4 regions of the Edwardsiella tarda ATCC 15947 genome follow, and region 3 is predicted to be linked to each of the others. Evidence: predicted binding sites of a transcription regulator. Region 3 holds the regulator's gene; each other region holds the start of a gene.
The links. The regulator PurR, encoded in region 3, represses purine synthesis genes. The targets are predictions, from matches to a motif close to CANGCAAACGTTTGCNTG.
Positions count from the first base shown of each region.

Region 1: a site for PurR is predicted at 2,403-2,420, ahead of DCL27_RS10635 (amino acid aminotransferase). Genes of this name have one in related genera too.
Region 2: a site for PurR is predicted at 1,300-1,317, ahead of pyrD (quinone-dependent dihydroorotate dehydrogenase). Genes of this name have one in related genera too.
Region 4: a site for PurR is predicted at 2,753-2,770, ahead of purH (bifunctional phosphoribosylaminoimidazolecarboxamide formyltransferase/IMP cyclohydrolase). Genes of this name have one in related genera too.

Region 1 covers NZ_CP084506.1:2,290,174-2,294,595, forward strand. The annotation lists gene asnS (asparagine--tRNA ligase) at 1-788, shown strand, start outside; gene ompC (porin OmpC) at 1,111-2,247, shown strand; gene DCL27_RS10635 (amino acid aminotransferase) at 2,483-3,676, shown strand; gene DCL27_RS10640 (cysteine hydrolase family protein) at 3,761-4,422, opposite strand, start outside.
Region 2 covers NZ_CP084506.1:2,281,063-2,285,484, reverse strand. The annotation lists gene pepN (aminopeptidase N) at 1-360, shown strand, start outside; gene DCL27_RS10610 (VOC family protein) at 472-855, shown strand; gene pyrD (quinone-dependent dihydroorotate dehydrogenase) at 1,408-2,418, shown strand; gene DCL27_RS10600 (cell division protein ZapC) at 2,593-3,147, shown strand; gene DCL27_RS10595 (glycine zipper family protein) at 3,340-3,717, shown strand; gene DCL27_RS10590 (YmgD family protein) at 3,735-4,064, shown strand; gene DCL27_RS10585 (potassium channel family protein) at 4,209-4,422, opposite strand, start outside.
Region 3 covers NZ_CP084506.1:1,748,430-1,752,851, reverse strand. The annotation lists gene DCL27_RS08155 (C40 family peptidase) at 1-399, shown strand, start outside; gene sodB (superoxide dismutase [Fe]) at 666-1,244, shown strand; gene cydH (cytochrome bd-I oxidase subunit CydH) at 1,331-1,420, opposite strand; gene purR (HTH-type transcriptional repressor PurR) at 1,775-2,800, shown strand; gene DCL27_RS08135 (ABC transporter permease family protein) at 2,803-4,422, shown strand; gene DCL27_RS08130 (ATP-binding cassette domain-containing protein) at 4,409-4,422, shown strand, end outside.
Region 4 covers NZ_CP084506.1:3,362,167-3,366,588, forward strand. The annotation lists rRNA gene DCL27_RS15560 (23S ribosomal RNA) at 1-414, opposite strand, end outside; tRNA gene DCL27_RS15565 (tRNA-Glu) at 605-680, opposite strand; rRNA gene DCL27_RS15570 (16S ribosomal RNA) at 764-2,307, opposite strand; gene purH (bifunctional phosphoribosylaminoimidazolecarboxamide formyltransferase/IMP cyclohydrolase) at 2,869-4,422, shown strand, end outside.

The DNA of each region.
Region 1 (4,422 bases), 540 kb from region 3:
AGGCTTTCCTGACGGTATCGGGTCAGCTGAACGGGGAAACTTACGCCTGTGCGCTCTCCAAGGTGTATACCTTCGGTCCGACTTTCCGCGCTGAAAACTCCAATACCAGCCGTCACCTGGCCGAATTCTGGATGGTTGAGCCGGAAGTCGCTTTCGCCGATCTGGACGCCATCGCCGGCGTGGCCGAAGGGATGCTGAAATATGTGTTTAAGGCGGTGCTGGAAGAGCGCGCCGACGACATGGCCTTCTTCGCCCAGCGTGTCGACAAAGATGCGGTCGAGCGGCTACAGCGCTTCATCACCTCCGACTTCGCCCAGGTCGACTACACGGATGCGATTACCATCCTGGAAAGCTGTGGTAAGCAGTTCGAAAACCCGGTGTTCTGGGGCGTCGATCTCTCCTCCGAGCATGAGCGCTACCTGGCCGAGCAGCACTTTAAGGCGCCGGTGGTGGTGAAAAACTATCCGAAAGACATCAAAGCCTTCTATATGCGTCTAAACGAAGACGGTAAGACCGTCGCAGCGATGGACGTGTTGGCGCCGGGGATCGGTGAGATCATCGGGGGCTCCCAGCGTGAAGAGCGTCTGGATATGCTGGACAAGCGTCTGGATGAGATGGGGCTGAAGAAAGAGGATTACTGGTGGTACCGCGATCTGCGCCGCTACGGCACCGTACCGCACTCCGGTTTCGGCCTCGGCTTCGAACGTCTGGTCGCCTATGTCACTGGGGTGCAGAACGTACGCGACGTGATCCCGTTCCCACGCACACCACGCAACGCAACATTCTGATCTAACACGCCATCGGCGCGTTACGATTCACTAACAAAAGCGGGGGTCAGCTAAGCTGACCCCCGCTTTTTTAAACTTAGACCTCTGTCACAAAGTTCCCTAATTTTTACATTTTGATACACATTATTTCATTATGTTACTGCTATAAGATATTTGTATCATTTTGCCTATGGATTATCATCGGTGTGGATGGAACACTGCCATCCAGACACAGGAAGACACCATACTCTCTAGCTTAGTTCCGCTGAGGGTTAAAAAAATCCCAACGGGATCAAATTAGGCAGTGGCAGGTGTCAAAAAAATAAAACCAATGAGGGTAACAATGATGAAACGCAATATTCTTGCAGTGGTAATCCCGGCTCTGCTGGTTGCTGGCGCGGCCAACGCGGCCGAGATGTACAACAAAGACGGCAACAAAGTTAGCCTGTACGGTAAAGTCGACGCCCGTCACGTATTCAGCTCTGACAAGTCTGAAGACGGCGATGCTACCTATGCCCGCTTTGGCTTCAAAGGTGAAACCCAGATCAACAGCGAACTGACCGGTTACGGCCAGTGGGAATACAACTTCCAGGCTAACAACTCCGAAGACAGCAACCCGGCTATCGGCCAGGAAGGCAACAAGACCCGTCTGGGCTTCGCCGGTCTGAAATATGGCGAGTTCGGCTCCCTGGATTACGGCCGTAACTACGGCGTAGTCTACGACGTCGAAGCTTGGACCGACGTACTGCCGGTCTTCGGTGGTGACTCCTACACCTACACCGACAACTTCATGAACGGCCGTACCAACGGCGTGGCCACCTACCGTAACAACGGCTTCTTCGGCCTGGTTGACGGCCTGAACGTCGCCCTGCAGTATCAGGGTAAAAACGGCAACAGCGACGAGAGCAACAACGGTCGTGACAAGCTGTCCAAGCAGAATGGCGACGGCTTCGGTATGTCTGCCTCCTACGATCTGGGCTGGGGCGTAAGCGCCGCGGCGGCCTTCTCCTCCTCTAACCGTACCCTGGATCAGAAACGTGGATATCTCAAGCCTAACACTAGCGGTGTAGCTACTGGTGATAAGGCTCAGGCCTGGACCACTGGTCTGAAGTATGACGCCAACAACGTCTACGTAGCCGCCATGTACGCCGAAACCCTGAACATGACCCCGTATGGTAACGGCGGTATCGCTAACAAGACCCAGAACTTCGAAGCTGTGGCTCAGTACCAGTTCGACTTCGGCCTGCGTCCGTCCATCGCCTACCTGCAGTCTAAGGGCAAGCAGCTGGGTACTGCCGCTAACGTAGACAAAGATCTGGTTAAATACCTGGATCTGGGTTCCTACTACTACTTCAACAAGAACATGTCCGCCTACGTTGACTACAAGATCAACCTGCTGGATGGCAACGACGCGTTCTACAAAGACAACGGTATCAGCACCGACAACATCGTTGGCGTTGGTATGATCTACCAGTTCTAATCTCGACGCAGCCTCAGGCTGTGTAAGAGCATCAAGAGCAGGGCTTCGGCCCTGCTTTTTTATGGTGACATCTCTGCGAATCTCCGCCGTTGCCAATTGTTTTTACAGCATTAATTCCGCCATCTGCCCCTTACTCGCCACTTTATCGTCTTTTTCAGCCAAACGGTTGGCAAGGATTGTCCATAGCGGTAATCTGTCGCTTCACTGGCTTAACTGGACACATGGAAGCTCTCGCATGTTTGAAAACATCCCTGCTGCACCCGCCGATCCAATCCTGGGGCTGGCCGACCTGTTTCGCGCCGATGCGCGCCCGCACAAAATCAACCTGGGCATCGGCGTCTACAAAGACGAAAGTGGCAATACCCCGGTACTGACCAGCGTGAAAAAGGCTGAGCAATACCTACTGGAGCATGAAACCAGCAAAAACTACCTGAGCATCGATGGCATCGCCGCCTTCGGTCAGCGGACGCTGGAGCTGTTGTTAGGTCAGGAGAACCCGATTCTCTTAGCTAACCGGGCGCACGCCGCCCAGACGCCTGGCGGTACCGGCGCGCTGCGTGTCGCCGCCGACTTTCTCGCCAAGAAAACGCCAGCCAAGCGTGTCTGGGTCAGCAATCCCAGCTGGCCGAACCATAAGAGTGTCTTCGCCGCCGCCGGACTCGAGGTGTGCGAGTATGCCTATTACGACGCCGCCAACCATTGTCTGGACTTCGCCGCACTGCAAGAGAGCCTGTCTCAGGCGCAGCCTGGCGATGTGGCTCTGTTCCATGGCTGCTGCCATAATCCCACCGGCATTGATCCGACCGCCGAGCAGTGGGAGATGCTGGCCGAGCAGTCACGCTGCAACGGTTGGTTGCCGCTGTTCGACTTCGCCTACCAAGGTTTCGCTAACGGCCTGGAAGAGGATGCCCTGGGGCTGCGTATCTTTGCGGCACGCCACGATGAGCTGATCGTCTGCAGCTCCTATTCGAAGAACTTCGGCCTGTACAACGAACGTGTCGGGGCCTGTACCCTGATCGCCGCCGACAGCGGCAGCGCCGCCAATGCCTTCAGCCAGATCAAGGCGGTGATCCGGGCCAACTACTCCAACCCTCCGGCACACGGTGGCGCCATCGTTGCCACCATCCTAGGCAACGACGCGCTACGCACCATGTGGGAACAAGAGCTGACCGACATGCGCCAACGCATCCAGCGCATGCGCCAACTGTTCGTGAATACCCTGCAAGAGAAGGGGGCCGAGCAGGACTTTAGCTTTATCACCCAGCAGAATGGCATGTTCTCCTTCAGCGGCTTGAGCAAAGAGCAAGTCGGTCGCCTACGCGAGGAGTTCGCGGTTTACGCCGTCAACTCTGGCCGCGTCAACGTCGCAGGCATGACGCCAGACAACATGGCACCGCTGTGCGAGGCTATCGTCGCCGTATTGAAGTAAGCGCGGCGATGCCACATACGGCGGGAGCCCACGGGCGGCCCGCCGTTTTTTATTCCGGTGGTTTAACGGCCTCGCCGGGCGTCATTACCCCAGGGCCGCCATACGTTGGAGCGTTTCCGCCGTCGTCCACAGATCGTTGGCGATGAAACGGTAGTTAATCAAGGCCGCCTGATAGCCGTCCCCCTCCGGGGCGCGCGGCCCGGCGGTCGCATCTTTCACCACCACCACCTCGAACCCCTGCTCCACCAACTCACGCAGATGCGATTCGATACACAAGTTAGCCGCCATCCCTGCCAGCAGGATCTGCGAGATCCCGCGCTTGCGTAACTGAAGCACCAGATCGTTACTCTCCGGACCGAAGATCTTGTGCGGCGAGGCGATGATGGTCTCACCATCCAGGATATAGGGCTTAAATTGCGGCATGAAATCGGCCCCCGAGTCGTTGAATCCCTCCAGCGTCAACGGCCCCTTACGGTCGAACATATGAGTATTATGCATAAAGTGCTCGCCCGGCCCGCCAAACAACCACTGATGATCGTAGGGATAGTAGTAGTGGGGGGAGACGGCCACCACGATCCCCTGGCGCTTAGCCTGGCGAAACAGCGCCTCCAGATGCGCGACGGTATTATTCTCCGTCACACTCTCCTGCAACACGGCCCAGCCGACGCCCTGAGGGCTCAGGAAATCGACCTGAGGATCGACGACCACCAGCGCCACCTGGGATTTCTGTAGGTTGACCCCCGGAC
Region 2 (4,422 bases), 530 kb from region 3:
CAGGCGACCGCCCCGGATGATGACGTTCTGGATCGTGTGCGTCAGTTGTTACACCACCGCGCCTTTACCTTAAGCAACCCGAACCGGACGCGTGCGCTGGTCGGTGCCTTTGCCCAGTTGAACCCGCGTGCCTTCCACGCTCCCGACGGCTCCGGTTATGCCTTCCTGACGGCGATCTTGAGTGACTTGAATCGCCGTAACCCACAGGTCGCCGCTCGCATGGTGGATCCGTTGATCCGTTTGAAACGTTACGACGAGGGGCGCCAAGCGCTGATGCGTAAACAGTTGGAGACGTTGTTGGCATTGGATAACCTCTCTGGCGATCTGTATGAGAAGATCACCCGGGCGTTGGAGTCCTGATCGTGGGATGACTGCCCTATCTCTACCGGCTCTCTGGGCCGGTATTTTTTTGCCTGCGCCCCGGGCGGGGTGGCGTGGCCCGGCCTAGCGTGTTTTATCAGGAGGTGAGGAATGGTAATTACAGGAATCGATCACGTGGTGATCACCGTGGAGGATGTCGAGCAGACGCTGGCCTTCTATGTCGATGGGTTAGGCATGACGTTGGAGCGGCGCAACGATCGTCTAGCGCTGACCTTCGGTAATCAGAAGATCAATATTCACCGCCGCAAGGCGGAGTTTACCCCGGCCGCGCGTCAGGTGACCTACGGTAGCTTGGACATTTGCCTGTTGGCGCAGGGGGATATTCAGCAGATTAAGCGGGAGCTGGAGGCGCGTGGGTTGACGATTGAGTTGGGGGTGGTGCCGCGTACCGGCGCCTGCGGGCCGATCGATAGCCTATATCTGCGCGATCCGGACGGTAATCTGGTCGAGATTAGCGTCTATCGAACGGTGTGAGGGAGACGTCGGACTTTCGCCATCATGCCCGCGACTCGGCGCCGCAGGCCCCCCTCGGGGGCTCTGTGCTATTTCTATTCTTGCCTTCTATTCTTGCCGACATAGCGCGTCACCGGCGCTGCGCGCGCCGCTGGCCCCTATCCAATCATACGATTCGGCTAGGCTGAGCCATGGCGTGACACGCCCGGTGGGCTCTGTGGCGTGTCGTCTCGTGACGGCATGAGGCGGGGCGGCGTTAAGGTTAGCGCCCAGGTAACCACGCCTTCTCCATGATTGATGACTAACGGTGTGACACAGAAGTCGGTGAGCGGTCGGCGGCCGTGGTCACTTCGCTCGGTGTAATTGTCTCGCGAAGTGAGGGCGCCTGATATCGTTCCCGTTAATATGGTAATCAGGATAATGATCGAGGCGGCGATTAGCCGCGTGCTAACCCTATCGGGCGGGGGGTAAAACGTTTGCCTTTGTCGGCCTATTTTGTCTTTAATCAATTCCAATTCGTCGCGACTTACCCGATAATAGCGCCCCGTTTGGCAACGGGAATCAGGAGATCTCATGTTCTACCCTTTTATCAGGAAGGCACTCTTTCAACTCGATCCGGAACGTGCGCACGAGTTTACCTTTAAGCAACTGCATCGTATCAGTGGTACGCCGCTCCTCGGCTTGGTGCGCCAGTCCGTGCCGAGTAAACCGGTCAGCTGCATGGGATTGTCCTTCAAGAATCCGCTCGGATTGGCCGCAGGGTTGGACAAGGATGGCGAATGCATCGATGCGTTGGGCGCCATGGGGTTCGGATCCATCGAGGTGGGGACCGTCACGCCGCGTCCGCAACCAGGTAACGAGAAGCCGCGTCTATTCCGTATCGTCGAGGCAGAAGGGTTAATTAACCGCATGGGTTTTAACAACCTGGGCGTCGATAATTTGGTCGAGAACGTCAAAAAGTCCCATTTCGGTGGCGTGCTCGGCATTAATATCGGTAAGAATAAAGATACACCGGTAGAGCAGGGTAAGGATGATTATCTGATCTGTATGGATAAGGTGTATTCCTATGCCGGTTATATCGCGGTCAATATTTCCTCACCGAATACGCCGGGGTTGCGTACCCTGCAATATGGTGAAGCCTTGGATGATTTGCTGGCCGCGATTAAAAATAAGCAGGCAGAATTACAGCAGAAGCATGCCAAGTATGTCCCACTGGCGGTAAAAATCGCGCCCGATCTTAGTCATGAAGAGTTGGTGCAGGTGGCCGATAGCCTGGTACGTCACGGTATCGATGGGGTGATCGCGACCAACACGACGCTGGATCGCTCGCTGGTCGCCGGTCTCAATCATTGCGCTCAAAGCGGGGGACTGAGTGGTCGTCCCTTGCAATTAAAGAGCACCGAAATTATTCGCCTGCTCTCCGCCGAATTACAGGGTCGCCTGCCGATTATCGGTGTTGGTGGTATTGATTCGGTCATTGCCGCGCGGGAAAAAATGCAAGCGGGTGCTTCGCTGGTGCAGATTTATTCCGGATTCATCTTCAAAGGGCCGGGTCTCGTTAAAGAGATCGTTAACTACATCTAACGCTTTATCCCTCCCTATTTAGCCCGGGACTTTATTTCTGTCGCGGGCTAGTCTATATTTCAAACAATCCGTTGTTTATTTATGCAGGCGTTGAGTCGATGGCTGACGGTAACGTGACATCGTTCGCCAGGATCGTTATGTTGCCAGGGAGTTTATGGTCAGGGGGAGTAACACATGAATATAAAGCCCGGGGATCGCTGGCGTTGGTTCTTTGATCAACAACACGATCGTCTGATGCTGGATTTGGCGAATGGCATGGTTTTTCGCTCCCGTTTTCCTGCCAAGATGTTGACGCCGGATGCGTTCGATGTCAGCACCTTTTGTCTCGATGATGTCGCTAATTATTATCACTTCCTGGAGCGTTGTCAGGCGTGTGAGCTGGAGGCGTCACTGCATACCGAACTGGTGCTCAACGCCCTGGTCGCGCAACGTTTTCTCAAGCCGTTGATGCCGAAGAGCTGGCACTTTACTTGCCAGTCGGGGCGTTATGTTCCATCGCTCGGTGAACTGGTCGCCGTGCAACTACAGGATGGGAGTGGCTGGGGGCGTTTGTTAGTGGTCGAGCCGGGTGAGCACGCTAGCCTATGTTTGCTGGCGCAACCACAGCTGGTGTTGGCAGGGAAGACACAGCGATTAGGCGAAGCGATTAAGGTGATGCACGATCGCCTGCTGCCGCTGCATCATGCGCCCCTGGTCGCCGCCTGCGATGCCTTGGCTTACGCCGGATAAGCGCCTTTCTTCTCGCGACGCCCCCTCCTTTTCTTGGGTCGCACGCCTTTAGGTAATAATCCTAAATTCCCGCTATTACCTGCCAAATTGTACTTTATTTAGACGAATATCCGGTATCAGACCCCAAGGCTAGGATTGTTCGTGTTATCATGCGCTCAATGGCAAACGTCACGATCATCAAGGGAGGTTGATATGTTTGACGCGTCAGGGAAATTCCCGTCAGCGCTAAGGAAAACGCTGATTGCAGTGACTACGGTGTCATTGCTGACTTTTTCAACGGCTTCGTTAGCCGGCCCGAGCCGCACCACTAAAGGGGCGTTACTGGGGGCGACCGCCGGCCTGTTGTCCGGTAATGGTGTTAACGGCGTGCTTAAGGGTGCGGCGTTGGGTGCCGGTGTCGGCGCCATCAGTGAAAAAGGTCATAAAGGCAAGAAAGCCCGTAAAGGGGCAACCATTGGGGCGACCGTCGGCGCCGTCGCGGGCGTTTTGTCCGGTAACGGCATAGAGGGCGCCATCAAAGGGGCTGTCGTCGGCGGTGCTGGCGGCGCGATCATCGGCCGGATCCAATAAAACAGAAGGAATTGCATGTGAAAAAGGTATTGTTCTTAGTTTCTGCTCTGGCTGCAGCGCCGACCGTATGGGCGCAATCTTACGACATTAAATCCGGTTTGCCGGCCGAAGTGTACATGACGTGTGCCGATGCTGGCGAGTTGGCTAAGACCGACAGCGCCGGGGTGGCTGAGGTTGTCGCTATCATGGGTAACGCCAGCGTTGAGAGCCGTGGGCTGAAGATCGCTAAGACTGCCGACACCGATAAGGCCGTCATCGACAAGCTGAATCAGGTGTGTGCGGCCGATCCGCAGATGCTGCTGATTACGGCGATCGATGACACCATGCGTGCCATCGCGCAGAAATAAGCCTGACTGAGCCGCGACGACGCGGCGGTTAGCAGGGGATCGGCGATTGAGTCGATGCCCAATGAGAAAAGCCAGCGGATACGCTGGCTTTTTGCTTGAAGGGCCATGGCGTGGGATAGGCAAATCCATGCGCGCGGCTCTCGCTTAGTGTTTCCGTCTCCTAGCCCTCCGGGCTCTTTTATTCTGCGGGAGGGCCTCGGTATCCGCGTTGGCTTCCTTCTCTTCCTCCTCCTCTTTGCCGCATAGCGGTGCCAGCTTGGGAAAGTCGCTAACGATACGGGCGATAAACACCAGAGAGTAAATATACCCCAGGAGCACCACCAGAATGGTCGCGTTACGCGCTGGCCAGGAAACGGCC
Region 3 (4,422 bases):
GCCAAACAGACGGCGATGAATAAGCTGATGCGCCAGATCGGGAAACCCTATCGCTGGGGAGGCAGCTCGCCCCACACCGGTTTCGACTGTAGCGGTCTGATCTACTACGCCTACCAGGATCTGCTGAATATCAAAATGCCACGCACGGCAAACGAGATGTATCACCTGCGCGATGCCGCGCCGGTCAAACGCAACGAATTACAACGCGGCGATCTGGTCTTTTTCCAGATCAATGGCCGTGGCGCGGCCGATCATGTTGGGGTCTACCTGGGGAACGGTAAGTTCATCCAGTCACCGCGCACCGGCGAGGAGATCCGCATCAGCTACCTCGGCGATGACTATTGGCAGGATCACTATCTTGGCGCTCGTCGTGTGATGACGCCGAAAACCATTCGCTGATCGCCCGTCATCACCCTGCGGCGGTCTGCACATGATCGCCGCGTCTCTCCTTGCTGTCTCCACCGACGCCCCCGCTGCTGCACATTTCACCATTCGATCGACTAAAATACAGCTACCCCCTGTCTTTAATGGTAAAACTTGCTAGAATCACAAACCATAACAAGCGGACAACAAGATTTTTTCATTTTTATCTCACCGCTGGCGTACGCTCCGGCGTCGCGTCTACGGTTCAACCGGCTTGTCACAAAAGCATTAAGGAGAGAGCTATGTCATTTGAATTACCTGCATTACCGTACGCCAAGAATGCGCTGGAGCCGCATATCTCCGCCGAAACCCTGGAATACCATTACGGTAAGCACCACAACACCTATGTGGTTAACCTGAACAACCTGATCAAGGGGAGCGAGTTCGAAGGTAAGTCTCTGGAAGAGATCATCAAGACCTCCAGCGGCGGTATCTTCAACAACGCCGCTCAGGTATGGAACCACACCTTCTACTGGCACTGCCTCTCTCCGAACGGCGGTGGCGAGCCGACCGGCGCGTTGGCCGACGCGATCAACGCGGCCTTTGGCTCCTTCGCCGCCTTCCAGGAAGCGCTGACCAAGTCTGCCGTCGCCAACTTCGGCTCCGGCTGGACCTGGCTGGTGAAAAAGGCGGATGGCAGCCTGGCCATCGTCAACACCTCTAATGCCGCCACCCCGCTGACGGGTGAAGACAAGCCGCTGCTGACCGTCGACGTATGGGAACACGCCTACTACATCGACTATCGTAACGCCCGTCCGAAATACCTGGAAAACTTCTGGGCGCTGGTTAACTGGGAATTCGTCGCGCAGAACCTGGCCTGATCCCGATCATCCGGTGATAAAAAAGGCGCTCTTTGAGCGCCTTTTCTCTTTGCCTCCGGCTCTGTCCCCGCCGCCTTGGCTCACTCTCAATGTAGTGCGACAATCAGGCCTGCGACGACGATCAGCGACAGGGCTACCACCGTGGTCACCAAGGAATATTTCAGATCGCTTTCCATTTTGACACCTCTTGTTTTACGTTCTATATCAATTTTTGCCCATAAAGCAAACACGCTAAATCTGTGTTAAATCATTTTTACATAAATCACTCATTAAAACACGCAGAAAATCTTATGATTACATCCTGCGCAAATCGCTAATTAGTGCTTCCCCTTTTGCGTAAGATCAGCCAGAATTTGCGGTTTACTGCCGCGTGGCGACGTTATAATTTTAAACAAGAAACGACACACGTCACCCTATTTGCGCAACCGCAGCGATGCTGTACTACCGAGATTTGCGCGGGCGTCGTTACACGCAGGCAAACGATTAACAAACCGGCGACGCACCGCGTACGCCTAGGAGTCATTTGTTTCATGGCAACGATTAAAGATGTGGCAAAACGCGCAGGCGTGTCGACCACCACGGTGTCTCACGTCATCAATAAAACTCGCTTTGTCGCCGACGAAACCAAAGCCGCCGTGTGGGAGGCCATCAAAGAGCTACACTACTCGCCCAGCGCCGTTGCCCGTAGTCTGAAGGTTAACCATACCAAGTCCATCGGCCTGTTGGCGACCTCCAGCGAGGCGCCTTACTTCGCCGAGGTCATCGAGTCGGTCGAGAACAGCTGTTACAGCCAGGGCTATACCCTGATCCTGTGCAACTCCCACAACAATCTGGAGAAGCAAAAGGCCTATTTGGCCATGTTGGCGCAGAAACGCGTCGATGGTCTGCTGGTCATGTGCTCCGAGTACCCCGAGAATCTGCTGGAGATCCTGGAGGATTACCGCCATATCCCGATGGTGGTCATGGACTGGGGTACACGGCGTAGCGACTTCACCGATGCGATCCAGGACAACGCCTTCGAGGGTGGCTATCTGGCTGGCCGCTACCTGATCGAACGCGGCCATCGCGATATTGGCGCCATCACCGGCCCGGGATCGCGCAACACCGGCGGCGGCCGTCTGCGTGGCTTCATCAAGGCGCTGCAAGAGGCTAACATTACTCCGCAACCCGAGTGGCTCGTCGAGGGTGATTTCGAGCCGGAGTCCGGTTACGCAGCGATGCAAAACATCCTGGCTCAGAAACAGCGCCCGACCGCCGTGTTCGTCGGCGGGGATATCATGGCGATGGGGGCCATCTGTGCGGCAGATGAGATGGGCTTGCGCGTGCCGCAAGATATTTCCGTCATCGGCTACGATAACGTGCGCAACGCGCGCTACTTTACCCCGGCGTTGACCACCATTCACCAGCCGAAGGAGCGTCTCGGCGCCATGGCGTTTGACATGCTGCTCGATCGCATCACCAGTAAGCGTGAAGACGCCAAGACCATCGAGGTGCATCCCAAACTGGTCGAGCGACGCTCCGTCGCCGATGGGCCGTTCATCGATTACCGTCGCTAAGCGTGTCACGGCTGGCGATCTTCCCGCTACTGGTACTGCTAGCTGGGTTATTGCCGCTGGCGGCGATGCTGCCCGCCACCCTGCTGCCGCTGCAACAGGGGGATCTCGCGAGCACCTGGCAACAACTGCTGCACTGGCCCGCACTGGGCGGCAGTCTACTGCTCTCGCTGCTCAGTAGCCTCGGCGCCTCATTGGGGGCGCTAACGCTCGGGTTAGCGCTGGCCGGGCGGACGCTACAACAGCGGCGCCGCCATCGCCTGACGCCGGCCCTACTACTCGCCGCCCCCCATATCGCCCTGGCCACCGGCCTATTGATGCTCGTGGCTCCCACCGGCCTCGTGTGGCGCCTGTTGGCACCACTGTTCGGCTGGCAGCACCCCCCCGATTTGCCGCTGCCCAACGATCCCTATGCCCTGAGCCTGATGCTGCTGCTCCTGCTCAAGGAGACCCCCTTCTTCTATCTGCTGGTGCTGGCTCAGGCCGAACGCTGCGCGGCGGCGCAACAACTTAGTGCCGCCACCGCGCTCGGCTATCCACCGAGCCAGGGATGGTGGCGTATCGTGGTGCCGCAGTTATTGCCCGGCTTACGCCTGCCGATGTTCTGCGTGCTGGCCTTCTCGCTCTCGGCGCTGGATCTGGCCCTGTTGCTTGGCCCGCAACGTCCCTATCTGTTTGCGCAACTCTTATGGCAATGGATCAGCGACGGTGAGCAGGGCGCGCTGGCGGCGCTCGGTGCGCTGGTGTTGCTGTTACTCAACGCCCTGGCGCTGCTGATCTGGTTCGCTATCGAACGCGTCTGGATCCACTATTGCCGCCGGCCGCCACGCCGCCATCAGCGGCAGATGAGAGGACGAATCGCACTCTATTGGCCCATCGCCTTAGGCCTCACGGCAAGCGTCTACCTGATGTTACTGCTGATCTCCCTGGCACAGCGTTGGCCGTTTCCCTTGCGCTGGCCGCAACAGTGGCGCTATGACAGTTGGCTGTACAGCTTCAATGACTGGAGCGGCCCACTGTGGCACACCCTATGGATCGCCCTGGCGGTCAATCTGTTGGCGTTGCCCTTGGCGCTGGGCACCCTGGAGTGGTATGCCGCGCGTCGACGCCAACCCGGAGCCTGGCTGCTCTTACCCCTACTGCTACCGCAAATGGGGCTGATCTTCGGCCTACAGCTCTTCGCCGCCCATTATCACTGGCTGGGTCGCTATCCAGTGGTGATCTATGGTCAACTGCTGTTCGTCACCCCCTATTACCTGTTGACGCTCTCCGGCCCCTGGCTGCGTTTCGATCAGCGCCAGATACGCGTCGCGCTGGCGTTGGGGCAGACACCCTGGCGGGCCTTCTACCGCGTCAAGCTGCCGCAACTCATGCCGGCACTCCTGCTCGCCCTCGCCTTTGGTGTGGCGGTCAGCGTCGGCCTGTATCTCCCAACCCTAGGGCTGGGCGCCGGGCGCTTGCCCACCCTGGCCACCGAAACCGTCGCCTACGCCAGTGGCATCGATCGCCGTCTGGCGGCCATCGGCGCCCTGTGGCAAACGCTGCTGCCGTTACCCGCCTTCCTGTTAGCGCTCTGGCTGCCGTTGCGTGGCGTGCGAGGATCTTCTCGTCATGACTTCCCTTAA
Region 4 (4,422 bases), 1.6 Mb from region 3:
GGTCCCCCCATATTCAGACAGGATAACACGTGTCCCGCCCTACTCATCGAACTCACAGCTGTGCACCTTCGTGTACGGGGCTATCACCCGGTATCGCGCGACTTTCCAGACGCTTCCACTAATGCACAAACTGATTCAGGTTCTGGGCTCTTCCCCGTTCGCTCGCCGCTACTGGGGGAATCTCGGTTGATTTCTTTTCCTCAGGGTACTTAGATGTTTCAGTTCCCCTGGTTCGCCTCGTTAAGCTATGTATTCACTTAACGATAGTGCAACGGATTGCACTGGGTTTCCCCATTCGGACATCGCCGGCTAATAATGCTTCATATCAGCTCACCGACGCTTATCGCAGATTAGCACGTCCTTCATCGCCTCTGACTGCCTAGGCATCCACCGTGTACGCTTAGTCACTTAACCTCACAACCCGAAGGTGTTTCACTTCGTGCTGCAAGCATTTGAGAGACTCTCGAATCACTTGTTAAAAGCAATTCGATTGTTTTCGAATTTTCAGCTTGTTCCAGATTGTTAAAGAGCAAAATATTGCAAACATGACTCGTAAGTCCGTTTTGCAATATTGTTGGCACCGTCTTTCACCCGATACCGCAAATGGCGTCCCCTAGGGGATTCGAACCCCTGTTACCGCCGTGAAAGGGCGGTGTCCTAGGCCTCTAGACGAAGGGGACACTGGGTCGACTTCGCAGACGCTTTGCTCGAACATCTATCAGACAATCTGTGTGAGCACTACACAATATTTCGTATCTTCAGGTAAGGAGGTGATCCAACCGCAGGTTCCCCTACGGTTACCTTGTTACGACTTCACCCCAGTCATGAATCACAAAGTGGTAAGCGCCCTCCCGAAGGTTAAGCTACCTACTTCTTTTGCAACCCACTCCCATGGTGTGACGGGCGGTGTGTACAAGGCCCGGGAACGTATTCACCGTGGCATTCTGATCCACGATTACTAGCGATTCCGACTTCATGGAGTCGAGTTGCAGACTCCAATCCGGACTACGACGTACTTTATGAGGTCCGCTTGCTCTCGCGAGGTCGCTTCTCTTTGTATACGCCATTGTAGCACGTGTGTAGCCCTACTCGTAAGGGCCATGATGACTTGACGTCATCCCCACCTTCCTCCAGTTTATCACTGGCAGTCTCCTTTGAGTTCCCGGCCGAACCGCTGGCAACAAAGGATAAGGGTTGCGCTCGTTGCGGGACTTAACCCAACATTTCACAACACGAGCTGACGACAGCCATGCAGCACCTGTCTCAGCGTTCCCGAAGGCACTCCCGTATCTCTACAGGATTCGCTGGATGTCAAGAGTAGGTAAGGTTCTTCGCGTTGCATCGAATTAAACCACATGCTCCACCGCTTGTGCGGGCCCCCGTCAATTCATTTGAGTTTTAACCTTGCGGCCGTACTCCCCAGGCGGTCGATTTAACGCGTTAGCTTCGGAAGCCACGCCTCAAGGGCACAACCTCCAAATCGACATCGTTTACAGCGTGGACTACCAGGGTATCTAATCCTGTTTGCTCCCCACGCTTTCGCACCTGAGCGTCAGTCTTCGTCCAGGAGGCCGCCTTCGCCACCGGTATTCCTCCAGATCTCTACGCATTTCACCGCTACACCTGGAATTCTACCTCCCTCTACGAGACTCTAGCTTGCCAGTCTTGGATGCAGTTCCCAGGTTAAGCCCGGGGATTTCACATCCAACTTAACAAACCGCCTGCGTGCGCTTTACGCCCAGTAATTCCGATTAACGCTTGCACCCTCCGTATTACCGCGGCTGCTGGCACGGAGTTAGCCGGTGCTTCTTCTGTAGGTAACGTCAATTGCACGTGCTATTAACACGCACACCTTCCTCCCTACTGAAAGTACTTTACAACCCGAAGGCCTTCTTCATACACGCGGCATGGCTGCATCAGGCTTGCGCCCATTGTGCAATATTCCCCACTGCTGCCTCCCGTAGGAGTCTGGACCGTGTCTCAGTTCCAGTGTGGCTGGTCATCCTCTCAGACCAGCTAGGGATCGTCGCCTAGGTGAGCCATTACCTCACCTACTAGCTAATCCCATCTGGGTTCATCTGATGGCATGAGGCCCGAAGGTCCCCCACTTTGGTCTTGCGACGTTATGCGGTATTAGCTACCGTTTCCAGTAGTTATCCCCCTCCATCAGGCAGATCCCCAGACATTACTCACCCGTCCGCCGCTCGTCAGCGGAGAAAGCAAGCTTTCTCCCTGCTACCGCTCGACTTGCATGTGTTAAGCCTGCCGCCAGCGTTCAATCTGAGCCATGATCAAACTCTTCAATTAAAAGCTTGATGCTCAAAGAAATTAAACTGTTTATTCGTAATGAATTAACTGCTGTCACTCTTCAAGACTTTAAATATTTTGGCATTCCGAGGAATGCTTAATACGAATCTTGCGAGTGCCCACACAGATTGTCTGATAATTTGTTAAAGAGCAATGACTTAGGAGCTTTGCTTCACTAAGTCGAGGCAGCGTATGTTACGCTTTCCTCGGTGAGTGTCAACGATTAATTTCTCGTTTTTCACTTCACTCTCCCCGGCTCATCTTGTGATGTTGTTCACAAGTGCCGTGTCGATGGAGGCGCATTATAGGGCCCAATTCGCAGCGTGCAACCGCTATTTTACGACAAAAGTATCGTTTGACGCATTACACAGCAATTGAACTGCTTATACCTGATTACACACAGAGTTATCCACAAACTCTGTGGCGGCAAAAATTTGACGAGCTTTACGCAAACGTTTTCGTTAGAATCATCGCGCGCTATAATTCCGCTTCATTCGCAACGACGCCTAATAGGTATATAAATAGGGTTACTGCGATCCATTGCCGAAGGATATAACCACCATGCAACACAGTCGTCCTGTTCGCCGCGCACTACTGAGTGTCTCCGATAAAACTGGTATCGTTGAGTTCGCCCGTGCGTTACACCAACGCGGCATCGAGCTGCTCTCAACGGGCGGCACCGCCCGTCTATTATCAGAGGCTGGCCTGCCCGTCATTGAAGTCTCCGATTATACCGGTTTCCCAGAGATGATGGATGGACGCGTTAAAACCCTCCATCCCAAGATTCATGGTGGGATCCTGGGTCGCCGTGACCGTGACAGCGATATCATGCAGCAGCATGAGATCAAACCCATCGATATGGTGGTGGTTAACCTCTATCCCTTTGCCCAGACCGTTGCCCGTCCCGACTGTACTCTGGAAGCAGCGGTAGAAAATATTGATATCGGCGGACCGACCATGGTGCGCTCGGCCGCGAAAAACCATAATGACGTCGCCATCATAGTTAATAACCACGACTTCGATCGGGTCATTGCCGAAATGGATGCTAACCATGGCTCGTTAAGTCAGGCGACACGCTTCGATCTGGCGATCAAAGCCTTTGAGCATACCGCCGCCTACGACAGCATGATTGCCAACTATTTCGGCACGCTGGTCGCCCCTTACCATGGCGACACCAGTAATCCCAGCGGACGCTTCCCTCGCACCCTGAATCTGAATCTGGTGAAAAAGCAGGATATGCGTTATGGCGAAAATGGCCACCAGCAGGCCGCCTTCTATGTCGAAGAGCCGGTACGTGAGGCCAGCATCGCCACCGCGCAGCAGTTGCAGGGCAAGGCGCTCTCCTATAACAACATCGCCGATACCGATGCCGCGCTGGAGTGTGTTAAAAGTTTTGCCGAGCCAGCCTGTGTCATCGTGAAACATGCCAACCCCTGTGGCGTCGCTATCGCTAGTGATCTACTCCAGGCCTATGAGCGCGCCTACCAGACTGACCCGACCTCCGCCTTTGGCGGTATCATCGCCTTCAACCGTCCTCTGGATGCCAAGACGGCGCAAGCCATCATCGCCCGCCAATTCGTCGAGGTGATCATCGCCCCTCGTATCAGCGATGAAGCCTTGGATGTGCTCAGCGCCAAGCAGAACGTTCGTGTGCTCGCCTGCAGTGAATGGGGTGAGGCCTGTCCGGGACTCGACTTCAAACGCGTCAACGGTGGGCTGCTGGTTCAAGAGCGCGATCTGGGGATGGTCGGCGCTGACGATCTACACGTGGTCACCACACGCCAGCCCAGCGAGCAGGAGCTGCGCGATGCCTTATTCTGCTGGAAAGTCGCCAAGTTTGTTAAGTCCAACGCCATCGTCTATGCACGAGATAACATGACCGTTGGCATCGGTGCCGGGCAGATGAGTCGCGTCTACTCCGCCAAAATTGCCGGGATTAAGGCCGCCGATGAGGGTTTACCCGTCGCCGGCTCAGTCATGGCCTCCGATGCCTTCTTCCCCTTCCGCGACGGCATCGATGCCGCGGCGGCTGTTGGCATCACCTGTGTGATCCAACCGGGAGGCTCGATTCGTGATGACGAGGTTATCGCCGCCGCCAACGAGCACGGCATCGCC